DNA from 2 places in the Arthrobacter sp. LjRoot78 genome. Region 2 is predicted to be linked to the other one. Evidence: predicted binding sites of a transcription regulator. Region 2 holds the regulator's gene; the other holds the start of a gene.
The links. Region 2 encodes Rex, which represses fermentation and respiration genes when NADH is low (regulators of the CRP and FNR family bind a similar motif). Its sites were predicted from a motif close to CTTGTGAANNNNTTCACAAG; they were not measured.
Positions count from the first base shown of each region.

Region 1: a site for Rex is predicted at 2,748-2,767, ahead of ACSQ1X_RS12415 (glyceraldehyde-3-phosphate dehydrogenase). Genes of this name have one in related genera too.

Region 1 is NZ_CAXUTG020000001.1:2,669,522-2,673,929, forward strand. It holds gene ACSQ1X_RS12405 (HNH endonuclease family protein) at 1-670, opposite strand, end outside; gene ACSQ1X_RS12410 (hypothetical protein) at 763-972, opposite strand; gene ACSQ1X_RS12415 (glyceraldehyde-3-phosphate dehydrogenase) at 1,051-2,529, opposite strand; RNA gene rnpB (RNase P RNA component class A) at 2,800-3,191, opposite strand; gene ACSQ1X_RS12425 (slipin family protein) at 3,366-4,178, shown strand; gene ACSQ1X_RS12430 (alpha/beta hydrolase) at 4,221-4,408, shown strand, end outside.
Region 2 is NZ_CAXUTG020000001.1:3,612,646-3,617,053, forward strand. It holds gene ACSQ1X_RS16830 (YceI family protein) at 1-55, shown strand, start outside; gene ACSQ1X_RS16835 (hypothetical protein) at 286-1,110, shown strand; gene ACSQ1X_RS16840 (hypothetical protein) at 1,376-2,158, shown strand; gene ACSQ1X_RS16845 (redox-sensing transcriptional repressor Rex) at 2,212-2,907, opposite strand; gene ACSQ1X_RS16850 (glutaredoxin family protein) at 2,986-3,240, opposite strand; gene ACSQ1X_RS16855 (HAD family hydrolase) at 3,338-4,156, shown strand; gene ACSQ1X_RS16860 (30S ribosomal protein bS22) at 4,280-4,378, opposite strand.

The DNA.
Region 1 (4,408 bases), 940 kb from region 2:
ACCTGAAGGCCTTGTTTTTCGGCAGCCAGCTTGCTGCGTCCGAGGCGCTCTTTTCCTGGTTGGCGGGACCGTCGGCGGCTACGAGGTTGAGAGGATCGTTGGCGAGGTTTTGGCGCTGCAGCGGCGTCAACTGCTGGGCCCCCTTCTGCCATGCGTCGCCCAGAGCCACGACGTGGTCAATCTGGACGGCTTTGCTGCTCTCTGCTCCCCTGGTGAAGGTCACCACCGCTCCGGTGTACGGCTCATGGAATTCCCCGCGTGCCACACGGCACCGGGAGCCCTCGGTGAACTGCGCGCCGCCCAGGTCCCGCCGGAGGATGTCATTGCGGGTGTCGCAGCCGTTGCGGTCCACATCCAGCCAGGCCTGGCCGAACGCGGTGCGCTCGTAGTTGTCGTTGGCCGCCCGCCCTTTCACCTCGAGCGATTCCAGCACATCAGCCGCACGTCCTTCCGGTACGGGGCGGACGGGCAGAACTGCTTTCATCCACGCCGGGTCCAGCACGGGAGCAGTGCTGGGACCGGTGACGGGCGGCTCCGCCACGGCAAACTGGCCTGCGGTGAAAAACCAGCACACCGCGGAGACCAGTCCTACGGCCAGCACGATCAGCACGGCCCAGGCCTGGCGGGAGCGGCGCCGCGCACGGCGGTAGGCCGCCCAGCTGATGGTCATGGTTGCAGAGCCCGATGATGATTCCTACGCACCGGACGAGCTTAGGTGCGGCCACTGACAACGCGGCCGATATCCACAGTGTGGAGGGGCAGTTACTGCTCCTTCATCACACGCTTCAGGTCTACGGTGGCAAGGTCAAGCAGCTCCTCAAGCTGTTTGATCCTGCTATCGGGAATCTCTCCCGCGGCATGCGCCACGCGCGCCTGTTCAAGGAGGCGGGTAGCTTCCTTGTGGTTCTGCCGTGCTACGTCGAGGGCGTGTTCGAGGGTGGTTTCATGTTCGAGAGTCGATTCGTGTTCCATGACACCATTTTGGGTCCGTTTCCCGGCCGATGCCAGAGCATCGGCCGGGAAACCTCAGACCCGGACCCGTCCGGGCCCCTAGACCGAGATTGCCGCCAGCGCCGCGGCCGGTTCCTTGACGGGGAACGACGGCGGGTTGACGCCGGCCATTTCCTCCATCACGCGGACCACCTGGCAGCTGTAGCCGAACTCGTTGTCGTACCAGACGTAGAGGACCAGGTTCTTGTCGTTGGAGATCGTGGCCAGGCCGTCAACAATGCCTGCACGGCGCGAACCGACGAAGTCCGTGGAAACGACCTCGGGGGAATCGATGTAGTCGATCTGCTTACGCAGCTCGGAGTGCAGGGACATCTGCCGCAGGTAGTCGTTGACCTCATCCTTGGTGGTGCCCTGCTCCAGGCTCAGGTTCAGGATGGCCAGCGACACGTCCGGGGTGGGGACGCGGATGGAGCTGCCGGTGAGCTTGCCGAGGAGTTCGGGCAGCGCCTTGGCAACTGCTTTGGCGGCACCTGTTTCGGTGATCACCATGTTCAGCGCGGCGGAGCGGCCGCGGCGGTCGCCCTTGTGGAAGTTGTCGATCAGGTTCTGGTCGTTGGTGAAGGAGTGGACCGTCTCGACGTGGCCGTGGACCACGCCGAACTTGTCGTTGATGGCCTTCAGGACCGGGGTGATGGCGTTGGTGGTACAGGACGCCGCGGTGACGATCTTGTCCGAGTCCAGGATGGTGCCGTGGTTGATGCCGTGGACGATGTTCTTCAGCTCGCCCTTGCCGGGTGCCGTGAGCAGGACGCGGGAGACGCCCTTGCTCAGGAGGTGCTGGGACAGGCCTTCGGCGTCGCGCCAGCGTCCCGTGTTGTCCACCACGAGGGCGTCCTTGATGCCATAGGCCGTGTAATCCACGGTGGAGGGGTTGTCCGAGTAGATGACCTGGACCTGGACACCGTTGGCCGTGATGGTGTTGTTCTCGGTGTCCACCTTGATGGTGCCCTCGAACGATCCGTGAACGGAGTCCCGGCGCAGCAGGCTGGCACGCTTGGCGAGGTCGTTGTCCGAGCCGCGGCGGACCACGATCGCGCGGAGCCGGAGTCCGTGACCGCCACCGGCCTTTTCGATGAGGAGGCGCGCCAGCAGGCGGCCGATGCGGCCAAAGCCGTAGAGCACGACGTCGGTGCTGGTGCGGTCGTCGCCTCCACGCTTCCCCACGACGTCCGCGAGTTCGGCCCGCAGGAACTCTTCCAGGCTCGCACCGTTCGCCTCGGCCTTGAACTTCTGGTTCAGGCGGGCGATGTCGATTGCCGCAGCACCCAGATCCAGCCCGGCGAGGGCATCCAGCAGCGGGGCCGTCTCTTCCAGGAGCAGCTCGTCCTTGCTCATCCGGCGCGCAAAGCGGTGCGCCTTCAGGATGTTCATGGTGGACTTGTTGATCAGGCTGCGGCCGTGGATGGAAGTCACCACGTTGTTCTCGCGGTACAGCCGGCCGATCACCGGGATCATGGCCTCGGCAAGTGCCTCACGGCCCATCCACGTATCAAGACAAGAATCTGACGTCTGGCTCACAGAACTACCTTCCTTGGGTCAACCACATACGTCCTCGTATGCGGATGTCGGCCACCGGAGGTATTCCGGGGCACAGGCATCGGCGGGGATTCGGTCCACCCCGGACACCTTGGAGAATCGCAAAGAAAAACCGCCGGCTGCGAACGCAGACCCGGCGGCAGAACTTCTACGTTCGCTATCCATTCTAGGGTGGCGGCGCCGCCAGTACTGCCCCGCAAAGCGTGAAGTCACTCACATGCCGGCGATGGGAGACGTGCCTGAAAGCGGTGATGGATGGGTTGACCGATACGCCGGGTTCTGTGTTCCCGCTCCGTTACCGGTGCGGGAGTAGCGGCCATCCATCTACGAACGCCGTTGCCGACGCCCTCCAGCGGCCTACCCGGACACTCGGGCGAGCAGCCCTCGAACGTGCCCTGTCTGGCCTTGCTCCGGGTGGGGTTTACCTAGCCTTCCCGGTCACCCGGGAAGCTGGTGGTCTCTTACACCACCGTTTCACCCTTACCTGCTTCGTGCCGCTTTCAAACCGGCGCGACGCAGGCGGTCTATTCTCTGTGGCACTGGCCTGCGGGTTGCCCCGAGTGGGCGTTACCCACCACCCTGCTCTGCGGAGCCCGGACGTTCCTCGAGCCACTTGCGTGACGCGCGGCCGCCTGGTCAACCCATCCGCATTTCATTCTACGTGCTGCACCGGCGCCCGGCGTGCGGGACGTCCTGCGGGCGCCCGGCGGGACGTTTCGGACGCCAAGCGGGACGTTTCGGGCGCCAAGCGGGACGTTTCGGGCGCCAAGTGGGACAATTGGACAAGGTCAACTCATGCAAGAAAAGAGGGGATCCTGATGGACCCCACCGGTACCTACATCGCCATCGCCGTCGCAGTGCTGCTGCTCATCTTCCTGAAGATGTCCATCCGGATCGTGCGGCAGTACGAGCAGGGGGTGCTCTTCCGGCTGGGCAGGGTTATTGGCATTAGACTCCCGGGCCTGCGGTTCATCATCCCGGTCGTCGACCGCCTCCCGTTGGTCAGCCTGCGGATCGTGACCATGCCGATCCAGTCGCAGGGAATCATCACCCAGGACAACGTGAGCGTCGACATTTCCGCCGTGGCCTACTACCGCGTGGTCGATGCCGTGAAATCGGTCGTGGCCATCGAGAACGTGGCGGCCGCCATAGACCAGATCGCGCAGACCACGTTGCGGAAGGTAGTCGGCAGGCACAGCCTGGACCAGACGTTGTCAGAAACCGAGCGCATCAATAGCGATATCCGGGAAATCCTCGATGCCCTGACGTTGGCGTGGGGTGTCGAGGTGACCCTGGTGGAACTGAAGGACATCCAACTGCCCGAGAGCATGAAGCGCGCAATGGCCCGCCAGGCCGAGGCCGAGCGGGAAAAGCGGGCGAAGATCATCGCCGCGGAAGGCGAAGCCATCGCGGCCGCTGCCCTCGGCGACGCGTCGGACACCATGATGGCCCACCCGCTGGCGCTGCAGCTGCGGAACCTGCAGTCCCTGGTCGAAATCGCGGTGGACAAGAACTCCACGGTTGTCTTCCCCGCGCCGCTGATGAGTACGATCGGCGAACTGTCTGCCTTCCTCGCCCGCGAAAACCAGGCCGCGACGGCCGCCGCCAAACCGCCGATCAAGGCGGCCTGAGCTGCGGGCCGGTGGTGGGGCCTTCACGCCTATGATCGGCTTATGGAATTTGCGACGCTCGGACGCCGGCGGCTGCTGGAACTCGGAGCCGGCGGTGTGACTGCCGCGGTGCTGGCCGCATGTGCGCCGGTCGCCGACGGCCTCACGGCTTCGACCGGGGAAGTTCGCAGTGGATCCTTCACGTCGAGGTTCCGCCCGGACACGGGAACGAACTGGTCCGTGGCGATTCC
Region 2 (4,408 bases):
CAGCGACAAGGTTGCCATCAACCTCGAGCTCGCGTTCATCGCTCCGGCGGCCTAGTTCTTCGCCTTATAGTTCTGCACCCCACAGCACCCCGCTCCGTCCCCGCGACGGAGCGGGGTGCTGTGCTTAATCCGGCTGCTGAACCTGACCGGCCAGAATACCTCTGCGGAATGATCCATCGGGCCACCGCAGCGGGGTACGGTGGAACCAAACCATGCTGGGGGCAGGGGAACCGTCACTGATCCCGGTACCCGTTTTGTCAGTAGTCGACCCGCGAAGGACCAACTATGAGCACGCCTCCAGCCACCCCGAACGAACCCGAGAACGGCAAGCCTGGCCCCGACGCTCCCCAGTACGGGCAGAACGCGCCGCAGTCACCTGCCGCCCCCCAGTACGGCCAGCAGCCCCCGGCCACGCCGCAGTACGGCCAAAACACGCCGCCGGCCGCTCCCCAGTACGGGCAGAACGCGCCGCAGTACGGGCAGCAGCCTCCCGCTGCCCCCCAGTACGGGCAGAACGCGCCGCAGTACGGGCAGCAGCCTCCCGCTGCTCCCCAGTACGGCCAGCAGCCCTACGGCCAGGCGCCGCAGCAGTACGGCCAGTCCCCCTATGCCCAGTACCCGTCCGAACAGCCGCAGGGTCCCGGAGCCGGCGGGGTTCCGAAGATGGTCAACAATGCCTTCTGGATGATCATTGCGGCGGGCGCCCTCTGGCTCATCTCCCTTCTGGTCGCCATTCCCGCGCTGGATGATCCCGCCATGCGGAGCACGTTCGAGGAGCAGATGCGGGCAGGCGGTGCAGACATCGATTTTGAATCGATCAAGGGCGTTGTCATCGGAACCATGGTTGTGATGGGCCTCATCGGCGCCGGGCTCTACGCACTGGTTGCCTTCAACGTGCGCAAGGGCAAGAACTGGGCGCGCATCCTGGGCACCGTTTTTGCTGCCCTCTCGATCTTCAGCCTGCTTCCGCTCAGCATCGGCACCATCGCCGTCCTGCTCGGGATCGCGGCCATCGTGATGCTCTACCTCCCGGCATCGGCCCCGTACTTCCAGAAGCAGCAGCCGTTCGGCGGTCCGTACGCCCAGCCGGGCAACCCCTACGGCCGCTAACTCACACCGAAGCACCACACCACAGCACCACTATTCCACACCCGGAGGGCGTGGACTTTGGACGGCACCCGCGGCATCAGTCGCGAGCCTCCGGAGTCCGCGCCCTCTGTGTTTGGCCGGCAACCTCTTGAGCGGAAATTGAGCCGCAAACTATGCCCAGAACGCCCTTCCGCACGGTACCGTGTTACCAAAATCACGCTGGGGGCAGGTGAGGTGGCTGATCCCGGTGCCGATTACTGAGTAACCGACTCGCAAAGGATCACTAATGAGCACTCCGCCCGTCCCGCCGTCGTATCCCAGCGATCCAAGCGGCGGTTCCTACGGCCAGCAGGCACCGCAGTACGGGCAGGATCCGTCCGCCTTTGCGCAGGCACCGCAGTACGGGCAGGATCCGTCCGCCTTTGCGCAGGCACCGCAGTATGCGCAGGCGCCCCCGTACAGCCAGCCCGCGCCGCAATACGGCCAGCCGCCGCAGCAGTTCGGGCAGGCGCAGTACGGGCAGGCTCAATATGCGCAGCCGCAGCAGTCCGGGAAGCCCCAGTACTTCGCCTACCCCTCGGAATTGCCGCAGCAGGGAAACTCGGGCACCGCCGCTCCCCCGCTGGTCAACCTCTCGTTCTGGCTGCTGATCGTCGCGTGCGCGCTCTGGGTGGGCTCCGTGTTCCTGTCAATAGGTTCCATCGACGACCCCGCGATGCGGAGCCAGTTCGATGCCAGGCTGGCCACCAGCGGAGCCGACGTGGATTTCGAGGCCGTGAAGGGCGTCATTGTGGGAATGGTGGTGCTGATTGCCGCCGTCGGCGTGCTGCTGTACGCGCTGGTGGCGTTCAACATCCGAAAGGGCCGCAACTGGGCCCGTGTCCTGGGCACCATCTTCGCGGCGTTCTCCCTACTGGGCGTTCTGCAGATGGGACTCGGAACGCCGTCCATCCTGGCCGGCGTCGCGGCGATCGTACTCCTGTACCTCCCCGGGTCAGCGCCGTATTTCCGGAAGTACCAGCCGTACGCCGGCCCCTACGGGCAGCCGGGCTACCCCTACGGCCGTTAGCGGCGGCACTCTTAGGGCGGGATTACCCGACGGCGGGAGACCCGACGGCGGGATTACTCGCCGTCGTCGGGGTTCTGGATCCGCTGGGCGTGGTAGGCCAGGATCTGCAGCTCGGTGGCCATGTCTACCTTGCGCAGGTTCACGCCCGGCGGCACCTGGAGCATCACGGGCGCAAAACTGAGGATGCTTCGCACGCCGGCCGCGATGACGCGGTCGCACACGCCCTGGGCCACGGCGGCCGGCAGGGCGAGCACCACCATGTTGGCACCGGTCCGCTGGAGGACAGGCTCCAGGTCCGCAACGTCGCTGACGCGCAGCCAGCCCACCTCGTTGCCCACCACCATCTGGTCGGCGTCAAAAATCGCCACCACGTCGAAGCCCCGCGATTCGAAACCGCCGTACCGTGCCAGGGCCTTGCCGAGGTTACCGGCGCCCACGATTGCCACTTTCCAGTCCCGGGTGAGCCCGAGTGCGGCCGAGATGTTGCGGCTGAGGTACTGCACTTCGTAGCCGACGCCCCGGGTGCCGTAGGACCCGACGTGCGAGAGGTCTTTGCGGAGGGTGGACGAGCTGACGCCGGAGGCTTCAGCGAGGGACTCGGACGAGACGCGTTCGACGCCTTCGGCCAGCATTGTGGTGAGGGCGCGCAAATAGATGGTCAGCCGGGCCACGGCTGCGGGCGGAATCTGCTTGGCCGCAGTTCCGCTATCCCCATGGACAGCCTCGGGGGATGAATCCAGCGAAGTCACTATCTGCTCCATTGCGTCGCGTTGTGAGTCCACTCTAGAGCCCCCTCCGCACTGCCAACAAAGCAGAAGTCGCTGCGCCTATTTGGCCACAGCCTGGCGTAGGATCCGCTCCAGCCGGGTTTCGTCGATCTTCCAGAAGTCCCGCTGGATGCCGTCCACCAGGACAACGGGGATCTCTTCGGCGTAACGCTCGCGCAGCTCCGGCTGGTTGTCCACCAGTTGTTCCGTCCACTCGAGTCCCAGTGCCGCTGTGACCCGTCCGACGGCGTCGCGCGCCGCCTCGCAGAGGTGGCAGTCAGCTTTGGTGATCAGGACGACGTCGGGTTTTGCCATGCCTTAACCGTAGCCCGGCCGCCACCCGGCTGCGACGGCAAGCCCGCGACAGCGTGGACTCGACGGCGTGGACTCGACCATTGACTAGACTCAAGTCATGCCCGAGGAGAAGTACGTCGCCGTAATCCGGCAGCCGGCCGGTGCGCTGCAGCACGGCGAGGCCGCCTTCTTCGACGTCGACAACACCCTCATGAAGGGCGCCAGCCTCTTTCACGTGGCCAGAAAAATGCATCAGCGCGGCGCGTTCACCCTGCCGCAGGCGGCAGGCATGGCCTGGAAGCAGTTCAAGTTCATTCTCCGCGGCGAGAACATGGATGACGTCCATGCGGTCCGGGACTCGGCCCTGACGCTGGCGGCCGGCATCACCGTGGAGGACATCAAAGCCCTTGGCGAAGAAGTCTTCGACGAAATGATCGAGTCCAGGATCTGGCCGGGCACCAAGGCACTGGCCCAGCAGCACCTCCGGGTGGGACGCATGGTGTGGCTGGTGACGGCGACACCCATCGAGGTGGCGACCGTGATATCCACCCGGCTGGGCCTGACCGGGGCCCTGGGCACCGTCGGCGAAGTCAAGGACGGGGCGTACACCGGCCGGCTGGTGGGCGACATCCTGCACGGCCAGGCCAAGGCTGTGGCTGTCCAGGGCATCGCAGACGCCGAGGATCTGGACCTCAAGCGCTGCTGGGCCTACAGCGACTCACACAATGACATTCCGCTGCTGAGCATGGTGGGCCATCCCGTGGCGATCAATCCCGACGCCCGGCTCCGCCGCCACGCCCGGGACAACAACTGGCCGGTGTACGACTTCCGCTCCGGACGCCGCGCGGCCACGCTTGGGCTGAAGGCCGCCACTGTCGGCGGCGCCGCCTACGGCCTGTGGCGGGGCTTCACCCGCTTCCGCGGCCCCACGGTTTAGGACTCCGCCGCGGCGGCCGGCCCGGACGCGCCCGGCGCAGCACTGCGGCCGGGGCCTGTCAGGGCCCAAAGAAAAATGCCCGCTGCCAAAGGCAACGGGCATCTCACGCTGTAGGAAGTATCTCTACTTCTTGTTACGGCGCTGGTGGCGGGTCTTACGAAGCAACTTGCGGTGCTTCTTCTTGGCCATACGCTTGCGACGCTTCTTAATAACTGAACCCACGAAAGTTCCTTACAAACTAGATGGAGTACC